Regions from separate parts of the Kytococcus sp. Marseille-QA3725 genome, predicted to be linked through region 3. Evidence: predicted binding sites of a transcription regulator. Region 3 holds the regulator's gene; each other region holds the start of a gene.
What was found. Region 3 encodes LexA, which represses DNA repair genes until DNA is damaged. Its sites were predicted from a motif close to TCGAACANNTGTTCGA; they were not measured.

Region 1: a site for LexA is predicted at 3,835-3,850, ahead of ACY8FT_RS10735 (HNH endonuclease signature motif containing protein). Genes of this name have one in related genera too.
Region 2: a site for LexA is predicted at 1,433-1,448, ahead of ACY8FT_RS05750 (HNH endonuclease signature motif containing protein). Genes of this name have one in related genera too.

What each region holds. Positions count from the first base shown of each region.
Region 1 is NZ_JBUCLA010000002.1:560,441-565,945, reverse strand. Features, by position in the region: gene ACY8FT_RS10755 (ATP-binding cassette domain-containing protein) at 1-1,488, opposite strand, end outside; gene ACY8FT_RS10750 (hypothetical protein) at 1,574-2,137, opposite strand; gene ACY8FT_RS10745 (DUF6318 family protein) at 2,436-3,170, opposite strand; gene ACY8FT_RS10740 (GNAT family N-acetyltransferase) at 3,280-3,741, opposite strand; gene ACY8FT_RS10735 (HNH endonuclease signature motif containing protein) at 3,897-5,420, shown strand.
Region 2 is NZ_JBUCLA010000001.1:1,247,959-1,253,463, reverse strand. Features, by position in the region: gene ACY8FT_RS05760 (1-(5-phosphoribosyl)-5-[(5-phosphoribosylamino)methylideneamino]imidazole-4-carboxamide isomerase) at 1-77, shown strand, start outside; gene ACY8FT_RS05755 (cysteine desulfurase family protein) at 86-1,339, shown strand; gene ACY8FT_RS05750 (HNH endonuclease signature motif containing protein) at 1,646-2,998, shown strand; gene ACY8FT_RS05745 (IS481 family transposase) at 3,012-3,983, opposite strand; gene mnmA (tRNA 2-thiouridine(34) synthase MnmA) at 4,150-5,328, shown strand; partial or broken gene ACY8FT_RS05735 (aldehyde dehydrogenase family protein) at 5,338-5,505, shown strand, end outside.
Region 3 is NZ_JBUCLA010000001.1:430,867-436,371, forward strand. Features, by position in the region: gene ACY8FT_RS02000 (patatin-like phospholipase family protein) at 1-48, shown strand, start outside; gene ACY8FT_RS02005 (Sir2 family NAD-dependent protein deacetylase) at 41-985, shown strand; gene lexA (transcriptional repressor LexA) at 1,130-1,831, opposite strand; gene ACY8FT_RS02015 (LysM peptidoglycan-binding domain-containing protein) at 2,235-2,564, shown strand; gene ACY8FT_RS02020 (hypothetical protein) at 2,687-3,106, opposite strand; gene ACY8FT_RS02025 (cutinase family protein) at 3,281-4,858, shown strand; gene ACY8FT_RS02030 (hypothetical protein) at 4,855-5,505, shown strand, end outside.

The DNA of each region.
Region 1 (5,505 bases), on a different contig from region 3:
CAGCGCGCCGGTGGGCTCGCGGAGCTCGTCGCGCAGCTCGGGGCGGTGCGCCAGGTGCTCGGCGGTGACGGTCCCCGCATCGGCCAGCCCCTCGAACGGACCGGCGTAGACCACCTCGCCGCCGGCGGTGCCCGAGCCGGGTCCGATGTCGATGATGTGGTCGGCGGCGGTGATGACCGCGGGCTTGTGCTCGACGACGAGCACGGTGTTGCCCGCATCGCGCAAGGAGCGCAGGAGCCCCACCATCTGCTCGATGTCGTGCGGGTGCAGGCCGACGGTCGGCTCGTCGAAGACGTAGCTGATGTCAGTCAGGGACGACCCGAGGTGCCGCACCATCTTGATGCGCTGCGCCTCGCCGCCGGACAGGGTGGCCGAGGTGCGATCCAGGGACAGGTAGCCGAGACCGATCTCGGTCATCGCGTCGAGCATGCTGCCGAGCTTCGTCAGGGTCGGCTTGAGGCCGGGCTCGTCCAAACCCTTGACCCACTGCGCCAGCTCGTCCACCTGCATCGAGGTGGCCTCCGGCAGCGTCTTGCCGTCCACGGTCGCAGTGCGTGCGGCCTTGTTCAGGCGGGTGCCGTGGCACTCCGGACAGGGGGCGGTGGTGGAGATCTTGTCGCGGTAGGCCTTGATGTGGGCCTGCTTGGGCTCGCGGTCACCGAACCAGGTGCGGCGGATGCGGACGATCAACCCCTCGTAGGTCATGTTGATGTCGCCGATCTTCACCTTGGTGGCGTCCTGGAACATGAGCCAGTCCCACTCCTTCGCGGAGTAGTCGGCCACCCTCTTGGCCGGGTCCAGGCCGCCGGACTCGGCGTAGTTGCGCCATCCCCACGAGTCGACCGGGTAACCGGGGACGAGGATCGCGCCGTCGTTCAGCGAGAGGTCGCGGTCGACGATGAGGTCCTCGTCGAGGCTCGCGACGATCCCCATCCCCTCGCACTCGGGACACATCCCGCCGATGACCTCGAACGTGGCCTTCTCGCCCTTCCTCGCCTCACCCTTGGCGTTCTTCTTGTCCACCTTCAGGATTCCCGACCCGGAGGCGGAGGCCACGTTGAAGCTGAAGGCCTGGGCGCCGCCCACGTGCGGCTCGGAGAGGTGGCTCCAGACGATGCGGAGCATGGCCGCGGCATCGGTGGCGGTGCCGACGGTGGAGCGGGAGTTGGCACCGATGCGCTCCTGGTCGACGATGACGGCGGCCGACAGGTTCTCCAGCGAGTCGACGTCTGGCCGCGGATTGGCGGGCATGAACTGCTGCACGAAGGACGGGTAGGTCTCGTCGATGAGGCGGCGGGACTCGGCCGCCAGGGTGCCGAACACGAGGGAGGACTTGCCGGAGCCCGAGAGCCCCGTGACGGCGGTGAAGCGCCGCTTTGGGATGTCGACGTCGACGTCCTTCAGGTTGTTCACGCGCGCCCCGCGGACGCGGATGGTGTCGTGGCGGTCGGCGGTGTGGGGGTCTGCGGCGATCTGCTCCGGGCTCACAGGGGTGAGCGTAGGGCGAGGCGGGGACAACCTCGGTGGAGTCTTGCGGGAGAGGCCCTTTGGCGAGGGCAGGGTTGACGCTCGGTCACTCCGGCGGAGCGACGAGCTCTGTGGTCAGCTCCGACGGGGTCAGGGTGAGTGGCTCCCCCTCGACCTCCACCTCGAGGCCGAGCGGGTGCCACTCCCCGCCGTCGAGCTGGTAGCGCCCCGTGTAGATGGCGGTGATCCTCGGCTTCACCGGGTCCGTCGAGGTGTAGGTGTGCGTGATCTCCCCGTCGGGATAGGTGTTGCCGGTGTCCGTCGTCGGGCCCTTGGTGGTGCCGTCGCCGAAGTCGTAGGTCACGGACTTCAGCTCCGGCATGATCTGCAGGTCGTGGCCGAGCATCTCCTCGGGGGCAACGGCTCGGAGCTCGTACGGCTCGTAGCCCTCCTGGGCGAATCCGGTCATGAAGTACACCGGCTTGTTGACCAGGGGATCGGTGCGAGGAGGGTCCCACTCGGGAACGGGCGCCGCGAACTTCGTGACCTTGAAGGCCTTCGCGATGCGCTCGTCGGCGACCTGCCCGGATCGGGCGGGGAGGGCTGCGGGGAAGCAGGTCACGTCGAGGTGCTCCCACCACTGGACCTCGGTGTCGTCCTCGGTGCGCATGACCCGACGGGAGATGTCCATCAAGGGGCCGTCACCCGGGTGGCCCTTGCACCCCTCGGCAGCCCTTGTGCACATGTCGCCCTCCGAAGGACCGGGCGGATATCCACAAGCCGGCTGGGCCGTGTACTCGTAGTACAGCGTGGGCGGATCCTTGGGGCGGGGCGGTTTGGAGTTCGGGGGGAATTCGTCGGCGAGGTCTTTGACTTCTTGCTCGCGTAGCCCCAAAACAAAGCCGTCATCACCCTCGTCGCAATACCCCTCCCACCCACACTCATCACCTGTAGCGAAGAGGAAGAGATCAATAAGCACTGGCGCCCCCGTGGGACCCATCACCACGCACGGGCATATCGGTCACAACCCACCCATCTCGGTATTCAAGAGTGGGGATGAAACCGGTGACCCCATCGGGGGACATAGATTGCACGACCGCACCCTGCCGATCAACAATGTCGTATGACAATTGCTGGAACCTAACCGAGGCTTCATACTTCCCATCGCCCAGGGGGCGAATATCCACATCACGGACTCGCACGGCAGGTGAAGCCGCATGTTCCCCCGTGGACTCAGCTTCCGCGAACTGCTTGATCCAGCGCCCACATGTCTTGCACCCATCACCAGAGTGCTCATCGAGGATCCCAGCAGCAGGATGCTCAAAGAGATGGGCCCACGTCTCCACATACCAGAGCGCGAAAGCCTCCGCGCCGGCTTCGGAGTTCTCCTTCGCCACGGCAGGCATCTTCGGCAGCCCGGGGTCCTCGGCCTCACCGCCGGACGCCTCGGACGAGGACCCGCGACCTGCCGACGGCGACGCCTCCTGGCTAGCCGAGGACGATGCCCCCGAGGGTGCCGTCGACTCCGACCGAGCGGGCGAGGAGCCCCCTTCCGTACCACTCTCCACGGGAGACGAGGCCCCTTCGGGCCTGCTCGACTCCTCCGCATCCGCAGCACACGCACTCACCGACAGCGCACCCACCAACGTGAGCGCAGACAGCTTGATCCACGACCGAACAGACACCCTGACCCGCCTCGTCATCCATGACCGACCCCGACATGGGCACCATGGCACGGACCCGAACCCGTCGGTCGAGGTTCTCCACAGGCTCCGGTAAAGACTTGCTCAAGAAATCAGGGAAGTCGGCGTTTCATCCCGACGTGCGTGGCCTCGTGCCCCAGTCGCTCGTAGAAGCGGTGCGCATCGCGCCGTGAACGATCCGACGTGAGCTGCACCATGCTCGCGCTCCTACGGGCCCCCAGGCGTGCGCCCAGCGCATCATCACGGCACCCAGGCCCCCACCGCGCTCACCTTCGGCGATCCGAACCCCTTCGATCTGCAACCGCAGCAGACCACCTCGCGACAGCCCCGGGACCAGCGTCAGCTGCATGGTGCCCACCACTGAGCCTCCTGCCGAACGGACGACGGCGAGGAAGTGCGCCGGATCGGCATCGATGGCCCGGAACGCCGACACATAGGGCGCCATGTCATCCCCCTCGCGCGTGGCCCCCAGGGGGTCATCGCACAGGAGGGCGACGATGGCCGACACGTCCTCGAGCACGGCGCGATCGACGCGATAGCCGGGCGGGAGATGGGGCAGATCACTGGGCATGGCACCCATTGTCGCGACCTGTCCACAGCGTGGGCACGCTTGACCCCCGCCTCCTCACATAGTTCACACGTTCTAGCTTTGTTGACACCGATATAGATCATGTGTACTATCTTGATCGCGGGGAAGGAACTGGCGCAAGCGGGGAGGGGGGCCCGATGACCACGGCGATGCGGGAGATGACGGCGCCCGACGCTGCTCTGTCCGAGCTGGCAACCGCCTTCGCCGCAGCCCAGGCGGCCACGGACGAGGTGATGCGGGGCATCGCCGCGTTGGGCGCCCAGGGCCCTGCGCTGGATCGCGAGGGGCTCACATGGCTGGTCGAACAGAGCAAGGTGCTGGCCAATCGAGGTGACCGCATCCGGAGTCGCAGCATGGACGTGGTGCGGTCGGCGCGGGAGTCGGGCCGGGCCGTGCACACCGACGACGGGCAGTTCGCGGGGCGCGCCTCACGCTCGGACGGCTGGGACACCGGCCGCGATCAGAAGCTGGCCGAGGCACTCGGCAACGCGACCCCTTCGACGGGGACGCCCGGCCCGGATCACCCGGTGGGAACGAACACCACCGGCCCTCGCGAGGGTGAGGAAGTCGGTGTGCGCTGCCCCTTGACGGCAGCCGCGGCTGATCGAGGACTGATCAGCGAGCGCCATGCCCTGATCATCGTGGGGGAGATGGAGGACCTGCCGGAGAGCCTCACACCCGCCGAGCGGGCACGTGTGGAGCACCACCTGGTGGAGCTGGCGAAGCGTCGCTCCCCCAGCAGCCTGCGCCCGGCAGCCCGGCGTGCGCTCGAGGTGCTGGGACTGGACCGTCAGCAGGTCGACGAGCACGAGAACGAGCAGGTCCTCGCGGAGGAGACGGCTGCCCTCGACAAGGCGTCGTTCTGGATGAAGGACAACGAGGACGGCACCTGGTTCGGCCAGTTCGTCCTGCCGGAGCTGCAGGCGCACATGCTGAAGAAGGCCGTCGAGAGCCTGAGCTCCCCGCGTCGTCGGGCAAGTGGAGCAGCGATGGTCGATGGGGCCGAGGCCTCCTCGACCTCCGCTCCGGCACCCGCACCGGCACTGGCGGGCACGGGCCGCAGGCACCGCGAGCTCGATCGCCGCAACGAGCAGGGCAAGGCCCTGGCGACGCTGGTCGACCACCTGCCCGGTGACCGACTCGGCTCCAAGTCCAACGTGATCCTGTTGGTGCGCACCGAGCTCGAGACCCTCCGTGGCGAGACCGATCGCGCAGGCGTGACGGACTCGGGCGCGTCCGTCTCGGCCCAGCAGGTGCGGCGCCTGGCCAGTCAGGCCGGCATCATCCCGGCGGTGATGGGCGGAGCGGGGCAGCTGCTCGACCTGGGCCAGCAGCGCCGGTGCTACTCCGAGGTGCAGAGATCGGCGCTGGCCCTGCGGTACTCGCAGTGCGCAGAGGAAGCGTGCGACCGGCCGTTCGCCTGGACCGAGATCCACCACGCCGACCCGTGGGCTCCCGTCCGAGGGCCCGACGGGCAGACGTGGCACCCAGGCGGAGGGGGAACAGACCTGCAGAACGGGATCCCACTGTGCGGCCAGCACCACCGGTTGCTGGACGACCCACGCAGGACGCACACGATCGAGAGGAACGAGGACGGAGTGGCCACGGTGCGCTTCACCTGGCGGACGGACCACTCACGATGGCGGGGGCAGGGGGCGTGATGAGAAGTCAGCCGGACGTGACGAGCCCGCCACCGGACGGTGCCGGCAGCGGGCTCGGTGTGCACCGTCCGAGACGGAACGGCGC
Region 2 (5,505 bases), 820 kb from region 3:
CCGGGGTGCTGCTGGGCAAGGTGCTCATGGACGGGGTGCTGGACCTGGCGGACGTGCTGGCCGCGGCGCGCGGCTGAGCCGGCCGATGGACGAGGTCGTCTACCTGGACCACGCCGCGAGCTCGCCGCAGCGGCCGGAGGTCACCGAGGCGATGGCCTCGGTCGCGGGACTGCCGGGCAACCCGTCGGCGCTGCACGCGGTCGGGCGGGAGGCCCGGCGACGGGTCGAGGAGGCCCGTGAGGAGGTGGCCGCCCTCATCGGTGCGCACCCGAGCGAGGTGATCTTCACCAGCGGTGGCACCGAGGCGGACAACCTCGCGGTGCTGGGCGGTCACGAGGCCGTCGGACGGCCGGGGGCGCCGGTGGTCACCACGCGTACCGAGCACGCCGCCGTGACCGAGGCCGTCGCGCGGCTGAACCGGATCGCCGGGGTGCCCGTGTCCTGGGCGGAGGTCGACGGCGACGGGGTGCTCACCGCCTCGGCGCTCGCGGCGGCGCTCGATGGACCCGGGACGGAGGGCGAGGATGGGGACGGGGTCGGGGGACGTGCCGGGCACGGAGCCGAGGGCGACGAGGTCGGGCCGGCCGCGCTCGCCAGCATCGTCTGGGGCAACAACGAGACGGGTGTGCTGCAGGACCTGCCGGCGCTGGCGCAGGTGGCGCGGGAGCGGGGGTGCAGCGTGCACGCCGATGCGGTCCAGGTGCTCGGGCACACGGAGCTGGACGTGGCGGGCTGCGGGGCCGACCTGCTGTCCCTCGCGGGGCACAAGGTGGGTGGCCCGCAGGGGATCGGTGCGCTCGTCGCACGCCGGGGGGTCGGGTTGGAGCCGGCCACCTTCGGAGGCGGGCAGGAGCGGCGCGTCCGGTCCGGCACGGTGCCGGTGGCGCAGGTGGTCGGGTTCGCGGCCGCCGTCCGTTGTGCGGTGGAGGGGCGTCGGGCCGGGGTGCCCGGTGTCCGTGGCGGCGAGGCCGCTCGCATCCGTGCCCTGCGGGAGGAGTTCGAAGCGGGCGTGCTGGATCTCGGGGTGGGGGCCCGGGTGACCGGCAGCGGTGCGCACCGGTTGGACCACATCGCGCACGTGACCTTCGACGGCTGCCGCAGCGAGGACCTCCTGTTCCTCCTCGACGCCGCCGGAGTGGCCGTGTCGGCGGGGTCGGCCTGCTCGGCCGGGGTGAACCGACCCAGCCACGTGCTGGAGGCCATGGGGCGCAGCGCGGAGGAGGCCGGCTCGGGGCTGCGGTTCTCGTGGGGGTGGAGCTCGACCGCGGCCGACGGTGAGCGGGCCCTGCAGGTGCTGCCCGAGGTCGTCGAGCGGGCTCGGGCGGCCGCCCGCGTGTGATCTGGGCTCGAACCCCGCGCTCTCCTGCGACGCCCTCGCGTCGAGCGGCCGCACATGCGTGCCCCGGTCTCCTTGAGGCAGCACCCACAGATGTGGAACACGTGTTGCAGTGCAGCAAGGGTCTGTGTATCATGAAGGTATCGGTTGGGGAACCGACTTAGCGGGCGTCGTGGGCCCGCTCGGGGTGAGCGAACGGGGGGGGGGGGGGGGGGGGGTGACGCGATGTCCGCGTTGTGGGATGTCGGAGGTGGCGACCGCACGACGGGTGGAACGCCCGGGGCCGTCGCGGAGGCAGCACACGCCACGGTGATCTTCGATCAGGCGGCCTCGCTGACACGACAGCTGGACCGGGTTCGCCCCGATCTCTGGCAGCTGGGCTCGGCGGAGCTCGCGCCGGTCGTCGAGGTCCTCGGCAGCCTGTTGCGGGTGGTCGAGGCGGCGATGACCGGTGTGACGGCGGAGGCCGTGGACCGAGGCGTGGTCCAGGGGTCCCGGTGCGCCGGAACGACCGCGGGGGTGCGGGAGCGGGCCGGCATCGCGGAGCCCGGACGGGCGCACGCGGTCGCCACCGTCGCCGAGGCGACGCTCGAACCGGGCACGGAGCCGCTCGCGGATGCGGTCTGGGGTGGTGGGGTGTCGGTGGGGGTGGCCCACACCCTCCTCAAGGAGTCCCTCACCGTGCTGCCGGTGCTTCCCGGGGCCGAGCGGGAGCAGGTCCTGGGCTACTACCTGCAGCACGCCGAGAAACTCAACGCGTCCGGACGGGGCCGGGCGACGAGCCGGGCCCTGCGACAGCTCACGCGCCAGGTGATGGCGCGCTTCGGGGAGGACACCCTGGACCGGGAGGACGAGCGCGCCAAGGAGTGCTCCACGCTCACCGAACGGCAGCTGCCGACCGGTCTGGTGCGCTTCCAGGTGGACCTCAACCAGCCGGACGCCGCGCGCCTCCGCACCGCGCTGGAGGGCCTGTCCGCCCCGGCCCGGGGCCAGGACGAGCAGGGGCGATCGATCCGAGATCCACGGACCCCGGGTCGCCGTCGGGCGGATGCGCTCCTGGAGCTCGTGGAGCGGGCGCAGGCCGCCGACGCACGGGCCACGGCAGGGGGCTGCGGCCTCGCCGGCGCGACCACCCTGCTGGTGACCCTGGACCACCGGACGCTGCAGGACGAGCTCGCGCGGCGTGGGGTCGGTGGTGTGCGCCGCGCCGGGTGGGGCCGGGGGCTGCCTGGCCCGGCGCGCGATGCCGGTCCCACAGCGCACGGGTCGGCCTTCGACGGGACGGTGCTGACGCCGACGCAACTGCGACAGGCCGCGTGTGACGCCCGTGTGGTGCCGGCCGTGCTCGGCTCGGACGGTGCGCCCTTGGAGATCGGACGTGCCGACCGGAACGCCACCGGTGCTCAGCGAGGCTTCCTGGCCCTGCGGGACGGTGGGTGCACCTTCCCGGGATGTGATCGACCACCGGGGTGGTGCCACGCACACCACGTCGTGCACTGGGCGGACGGTGGGCCGACCGACGTGGACAACCTGGCCCTGCTCTGCGAGCGGCACCACACCGTCGTGCACCGGGACGGACTGACCGGGACCTTCGCCGACGGCCGATGGCACTGGCACGAGGAGGAGCGCGAAGGGGCCGGACCGCCCGAGCTCGGCACCTAGGTGTTCTCGGCCATCAGGTTGGTGACAGTCGGCTGGTGGGTGGGAGTCCTCCCAGGGCGCTGTGGCCGCGGTCAGTGTTGTAGTGCTCCAGCCAGGGTGCAAGCGCCTCGCGGCGGGCCTGGTTGCTGGTGAAGACCTGTCGGTAGGCCCACTCGCTTGCCAGGGTCCGGTTGAAGCGTTCGACTTTCCCGTTCTGCCACGGGCAGTGCGGGCGGATGAAGACCTGCCGGGCCCCCAGGACGGCCACCGCTTGGGCGAAGACCGTGCTCTTGCGGTAGGCCAGCGCGTTGTCGCTCATCACCCGCTCGATCGTGCCGATCCCGTGGGCGGCGAAGTAGGCCGCGGCCCGGGCGAGGAATCCCGCGCAGGTGGTGGCCTTCTCGTCGTCGTGGATCTCGCTGTAGGCCAACCGGGAATGGTCATCGACCATCGAGTGCACGTAGTCGTACCCCACCGGGCCCCGCCGACACTTCGCCACCTGGGTGGCCGCCCGCCCACGGGCCCGCCACCCACCACCGTCGGGGATCTTCCCGATCTTCTTCACGTCCACGTGGACCAGCTCACCGGGACGGTCCCGCTCGTAGCGGACCGTGGTGGCCTTCGATGCCCGGATGACCTGTCCGGTCAACGGGTCGCAGTCCCGCAGCAGGGCCACACCGTGACGGTGCAGGATCCGGTTGATCGTGCGCGCTGGGACACCGACCCGGGCCGCCAGGACGTCCTGCCCGACCCGGTGACGCGCCCGGGCCGCCACCACCTCGGTCTCGATGTGCGGGGCCGTACGCCGCGGCATCGAGTGCGGCCGGGAGGACCGTGTGAGCAACCCGGCCTCACCCTCGGCGGCATACCGGGCGATCCACGTCGCCACGGTCTTGCGAGAGACACCCATCGCCGCGGCGATATGAGCCTGTTTCCACCCTGCCTGGTACCGCTGAACGATCAACCGCCTGCCATGGACAGTCAGACGGGCACTACCGTGGGACACGAGAACCTCCGCTGGTTGTGGGCCCTAGACAAGCCACATCCCAGCCGGAGGTTCTCCCACGTCCAAGCCCCTACCACTGCTACCAACCTCCTGGCCGAGAACACCTAGAATCGGGGACCTCATGGAGAACCCACACACGGCCCCAGCAGCTGGGGAGTCGACGCGCCTGCGTGTCGTGGCCGCGATGAGCGGTGGGGTCGACTCGGCGGTCGCGGCTGCCCGGATGCTCGACGCCGGCTACGACGTGGTCGGTGTGCACCTCGCCCTGAGCCAGTCCGCGGAGACCCTGCGGGAGAGCTCGCGGGGCTGCTGCACCCTCGAGGACGCGGGGGACGCCCGTCGGGTGGCCGACCGACTCGGTATTCCGTTCTACGTCTGGGACATGGCCGAGCGCTTCCGCCAGGACGTCATCGAGGACTTCGTCGCCGAGTACGAGGCCGGTCGGACCCCCAACCCCTGCCTGCGGTGCAACGAGTCCATCAAGTTCGCCGCGCTGCTCGACAAGGCGGTGGCCCTCGGGTTCGACGCAGTGGCCACCGGGCACTACGCCCGCATCGTGGAGCGTCCGGGTGGGACGCCGGACTCCGTGGCCGTGCGGGAGCTGCACCGTGCCGTGGACCCGGCCAAGGACCAGAGCTATGTGCTGGGTGTGCTGGACGCCGACCAGCTGGCCCGCTCGTTCTTCCCGCTCGGGGGGAGCACCAAGGAGCAGGTCCGGGACGAGGCGGCCGAACGTGGCTTCTCGGTGGCCAGGAAGCCGGACTCGCACGACATCTGCTTCATAACCGACGGCGACACCCGTGCCTACCTCGCCGAGCGGCTCGGGGAGCGCAGCGGTGACATCGTCGACGTCGACGGCCGGGTCCTCGGTGCGCACCGGGGAGCACACGGCTTCACGGTCGGGCAGCGCAAGGGCCTGGCCCTCCGGGATCCCGCGGCCGACGGGGCCCCTCGCTACGTCCTGCGCACGGACCCGGCGACCAACCAGGTCGTCGTCGGGCCGAAGGAGATGCTCGGGGTCGACCTCGTCCACGCCGACCACGTCCGCTGGTGCGGCCCGGCCCCTGAGGGGGAGCTGGACGTCGGGGCACAGATCCGGGCCCACGGCACCGAGTACCCCGCCCGGGTCGTCGTCGGGCCGTCGAGGCAGGGGACAGCGCGCGACGCGTCCGGCATCACCGTGCACCTGCAGGAGATGGTGCGCGGCGTGGCGCCCGGCCAGTCCGTGGTGCTCTACGACGGCACCCGCGTGGTGGGCTCGGCGACCATCACCGCCACGGAGCGCTCGCAGGAGCCGCAGCCGGTCGCCCCGCGGGCTCCTGACGTGCCGATGGGTGCACTCTGACGGGTCGCCGGTGAGGTCGAGCTCGCCGCCTCCATCTACGAGTGGTGCGCCACGAACGCCGAGCAGCTGCTCGCGGACCGTGAGCTCGACCAGGCCGAGGGCGCCGAGCGCTCCGTCCTGCGGACCGAGCCCATCGGCGCGCTGCTGGGGATCATGCCGTGGAACTACCCCTACTAC
Region 3 (5,505 bases):
GGACGACGGCAGCTGGGTCGCAGGACGGCTGGGCGTCGCCGTGGCTGAGGGGTCCTCGGGCGCCGCGATGCCGGAGGTGGACAGCCCGGTGACCCTGCCGCCCGTGGTCCGGGCCGCCCCGCAGGAGGTGGAGGCCCTGGCCGAGCTGCTGGCCGGGCAGCGGCTGGCGGTGGTGACGGGGGCGGGCATGTCGACCGCCTCGGGCATCCCGGACTACCGGGGGCCGGACGGGGTGCGGCGTGTGCAACCGATGACGATCGGCGACTTCCGTGCCGGTCCCGAGGCCCGGCGGCGCTACTGGGCGCGTGCCTTCGTGGGGTGGGAGCGCTTCACCGGTGCCCAGCCGAACGCGGGGCACCGGGCGCTCGCGGCGCTCCAGGCCGAGGGCGCGGCGGGTGGTGAGGTCGCGGGCATCACCGGGGTGATCACGCAGAACGTGGACGGGCTGCACCAACGGGCCGGGTCGCCGGACGTGCTGGATCTGCACGGGACGCTGTCGCGCATCGTCTGCCTGGTGTGCGGGGCGGTCGAGGAGCGGTCGTCGCTGCAGGCGCGGCTGGGTGAGCTGAACCCGCACCACCGCGACGTCGCGCTGCGGGGCGGGCAGGTCCGTCCGGACGGCGACGTGGCCCTGGACGAGGAGGTGGTCGCCTCGTTCCGCACGGTCGACTGCCTCGTGTGCGGGGCCGACGAGCTCAAGCCGGACGTCGTGTACTTCGGGGAGAACGTCCCGCGGGAGCGCGTGGACCGGGCCTATGCGATGGTGGACGGCGCCGACGGGCTGCTGGTGCTCGGCTCGAGCCTCAAGGTGATGAGCGGCTACCGCTTCGCCCGGCACGTGCACCGCGCCGGTGGGCCGGTCGCCGTGGTGACCCGGGGATGGCACCGAGCCCACCGGGAGGCGACGCTGACCGTGGACGCGATGGTGGACGAGACGCTGCTGGCCGTCGCCGATCGGCTCGGGGTGGCCGTCGAGGCGGGGTGACCCCGTGTGGGAGGGCTCGGGGACGTGCTCCGATCCCACCCGTACCGGAGCCCCTCGGACCTGCCGGACCCCGACGGGTCCCCGGAGACCTGTCGCACCCCGCTCGGGCCGGGCGCGGCCCGGGCCCGAGCGGTCCGGACGCGATCAGACGCGGCGCAGGACCGCGGTGACCTTGCCCAGGATGGTGGCGTCGTTACCGTCGATCGGGTCGAACATGGGGTTGTGCGGCTGCAGCCAGATCTGGTTCTTGACCTTCTTGTAGGTCTTCACCGTCGCCTCGTCGTCGATGAGCGCGGCCACGATGTCGCCGTTGATGGCGGCCTGCTGGCGGCGCACCACGACCCAGTCGCCGTCGCAGATGGCCGCGTCGACCATCGAGTCCCCCTTGACGCGCAGCAGGAAGAGCTCGCCGTCACCGACGATCTGCTTGGGGAGCGGGAAGACGTCCTCCACGCGCTCCTCGGCCAGGATCGGTCCACCGGCGGCGATCTGCCCCACCACGGGCACGTAGCTGGCCGGCGGCTGGGCGTCGGCGGCCTCGGAGGGGTCCCAGGTGTCCTCCGGCAGCTTGCGGTACCCGCGGTCACCCGGCCACTGGGCGTCCAGGATCTCCAGGGCGCGGGGGCGGTTGGGGTCGCGGCGGATGTAGCCCTTGCGCTGCAGCGCGTTGAGCTGGTGCTGCACGGAGCTCGCGGAGGCGAGCTCCACCTGCTCGGCGATCTCGCGCATGCTCGGCGGGTAGCCCCGCTCGTCGATCGAGTGTCGGATGACCTCCAGCACCCTGGTCTGCCGGTCGGTCAGCGGCTCGTTGCGGCGCAGGCCCGGCTCGTTCCTCCGGTTGGTCATGGTCCCCCTTCGCTGGGTCGTCGCGGCGGTCGTCTGGCGTGCCTCGGGCGATGTCGCTGACCGCCGCCGTGCTCAGCAGATCGCCGTCCTCCCAACGATCTCCCGATGTTGTCGGTGGTCACCGATTGACTTCAGGTGTTGTCGGACGGACCCGCGTTCCCCCCCCGCGAAGGAGGAGTCGATCACGCGCTCGGCCGACAGCCGTGCGGTCACAGGGTACGACGCCCCGGCCCCGCGCGAGCGGACATCCGTTCGGGCGTGTCTTGGAGGGCGTCGACCACCTGTGCTACACATAGTACAGACATCCGACGGACAGGCGTCCGGAGGGGAAGGAGTGGACATGAGCGCGATCACCTGTGAGGCACCTCGTCTCGGTCGAGGCGTCGTGGGGCAGCGTGCGGGCGTGCACGCTGCGCCCTTCCGGCGGCAGGCGCAGCGACCGGCTCCGCGCATGCGGCTGACGGCTCGCGGACGTGCGGCCCGTCAGGTGCTGGGCCTGGTGCTGGCGGTTGCGCTGGTGCTGCTCGTGGCGTGGCAGTCGGTCGGGGCCGGGCCGGACGCCTCCGGCGCGCAGCACGTCGTGGTCGGGGACGGGCAGACCTTGGGGCACGTGGCCGTCGAGCACCTCCCCGAGGTGCCGGTCGAGCAGGGCGTGCTGATGCTGCAGGAGGCCAACGGGCTCGGGACCTCCGAGGTGCAAGCCGGTCAGGAGCTGGTCGTCCCGGAGCCCTGAGGGAGGCCTGGGCCGTGAGCGGCCCGGGGCGTCGGGCGAGGCCGGAGCCCGACAGGGAGGTCGAGGGGCGCCGGCCGAGGGGGAGTCGAGGGGAGGGGGCGAAGGGTGTTGCTCGAGGGCCGTCAGTCGAGGGTGGTGCCGGTGACGCGACGCCACATCGGGCTCAGGCCCTCGAAGGGGGCGAACCAGCCGGAGATGTGCACGTCCATGACGATGCCCTCCACGCCGGAGGCGATGAAGTCGTCCGCGCCGCGGACGATGTCCGCCGGCTGCTTGGCCAGCAGGTCGGCGGGCTCCTCCGGGTCGGACATGCCCTGCTCCACCGCGAAGTGACGGGCCCGCTCGCTGCTGGTGAAGCCGAGGAGCATCATCGTGCCCTCGATCTCGGCGGCGACGGGAGCGACAGCACCCTCGGGCCCTGCGGGGAGGAACCACCAGCGCGGGAGCGCGAAGCCGGCCTTCCAGAGATCGGTGATGGCGTCGTGGTCCGCGGAGTCACGACTGAGCTCGTGCAGCCGGTCGGTCTCGTTCGGTGCGGGCATGGGGAGGTGCATGGCGTCACTCCACCACACATCGGGGAGCCGGCGCCGAGGACCCTCCGGGAGGGCCTGTGCTGCGGAGGCAGGGGCTGGTATCGGGGACGTGGAGGAACGCTGGTCATCGGGAGGGGATGGCGCGCGGTGGGGTACAGGGTGGACTCCCGCCACAATGGAGGCGTGGAGCAGAGGCAGTCCGGCCGAGGTGCCGCCCAAGTGCGAGGAGCGGCCCGTGCCCTCCTGGCCACGGGTCTGCTCGTCACGTCCGTGGGGCTGGGGTCGGTCCCCGTGGCGCAGGCGGAGGACCACCCAGCCGGTTGGCCCGCCACGGAGTCGGCGGTGGACCCCGTGTCGTCGGACAGACTGGAGCAGCTCGCCTGCCAGGACGTGCTGGTCGTCGGTGTGCGGGGATCGGGGGAGGAGGCGCCGTGGGGTGCCACGGTCGGCGGGGTCGCGGACTCGCTGACCCAGCGGCTGTCGGGCGACGTCCGGTCGGTCTATCTCGACTACCCGGCGGTCGACCCGCACACGCTGGGGGCACACGAGCTGGAAGCGCACGTCCTGGAGTCCGTCGCGCCCTCGACGGACTACTTCGAGTCGGTCGACGCCGGGCGCGAGGAGCTCCGACGGGTCCTCCAGCACAGTGCCGAGAGGTGCCCGGACCAGGCGGTGGTGCTGGCGGGCTTCAGCCAAGGTGCCCAGGTCATCACGAGGGCACTGGCCTCCGGTGCGGACAGCTCGACGCTTGCCGGTGCGCTCCTGCTCGGCAACCCTGCCCACCACCCGGGGCAGAACACGCGGGAGATCGCGGGGCTGCTGGACACGCCCTCCATCGGCTTGGCGGCGACGCTGACCTACCTGCGCTCCCAGGCGAGGCCAGAGGGTGACACGTCCCGGCGTGCTGCGGTGCGCAATCTCATCGAGGAGGTCTTCGCGCTCCACGGCGGGTCGGTGCCCAACAGCCGCATCGCTCGGGTGCTGGCCGAGGACCAGGACGTCATCCCGCCGGAGCTGTACTCCCGGGTGCTGTCCATCTGCAGCGAGGGCGACCTGGTCTGCGACGCGGCGCCGGGGATGAGCCGGATGCTCACCTCGTCGACCACGTTGGAGGAGGAGTTCCACAGGGCCCGCCCGGTGCACGGCGGGTACACCGAGGACGTGGTCGCGCCCGGGGTCGCGGAGCTCCTCGTGCTCGCGAGCACCTGGTCGCCCGATGGGGGCCCTGCGCGGGTCCCCGACACGCCGTCGCCCAGCACCTCGCCGGGTCGGGATCCGTCCGCGTCCGGTGAGAACGGGGCGGATGCGTCCCCGGGTGAGGTGCCCCCGGGTCTCCCGACCGGGCCGGCGAGCGTGGAGCCCCTGCCCTCGGAGAGCCTGGCCGACGAGTCGGGGGATTCGCAGGAGGAGCCCAGGGGCGGGGACGGCGATGACGAAGGCGACCCGGCTGGCGACCCCGCGGGTGACGACGACGAGGACGCCCCGGACGACGGGGACGCCGGCTCGCAGCCCGAGCCCACCGGGGACGCCTCTGAGGGCAGCGACGACGGGAGCACTTCCTCCGAAGGCACGCAGGACGGCGGGGGCCCTGGCGGTGACGGCGGGGCGGACTCCGACGGCGAGGAGACGGCGGCCTCCGACCAGGGTGTGGGCGCCTCCGGGCACCCCGTCTGGTTGGTGCCCGTGCTGGGCACGGCCGTCGCCGTCCTGGCCGCGACCTCGGCGGGCCTCGCCTGGCAGCTGGGGGGACGGCGTCGATGACCTGGCTCACCCGGCGACGCCTCATCGCGCTGGTGGTCGTGTTGTCGATCCTGCTGCTCGCACAGATGGGTGACGGGCTGCTGCGACGCTACGTGGAGGGCCGCATGGCCTCGGAGGTGCACCGCACCTCAGGCGGTGAGGCCCATGCGCACGTCGAGGGGTGGCCGGCGGCCTGGTCGGTCCTGCGTGACGACTACGGGACCATCACCGGCGGGGCCCAGGACGTGCGGGTGACCGTTCGGGGTCACGAGGTGGAGGCGGACGTGGACGTCGTGGCCCACGACGTCACGGGGCTGGCCCGAGGGCCCGTCCACGTCGGTGATGCGACCGGCCGTGTGGACACCACCTGGGAGGACCTGTCGGAGGCCACCGGTGTGCAGCTCTCGGGGTCGGACGACGGCCTGCTCACGATCACCACGGAGGTGGACGCACTGGGGGAGCGGCTGCCGGTGCGGGTCACGGGTCGCCCGGTGGTCGACGGCGCCACCGGACAGCTGGGCCTGCGTGACGCGGAGGCCTCCCTGGACACGGTGGACGTTCCCCGGGACGTGGTCGAGGGGCTGCTGCCCCGGGTGGCGACCTACGCGTACCTGCCCGTGGTCGACGGCGTGACCTGGACGGGTGTGCAGGTGGGGGCCGACGGAGCA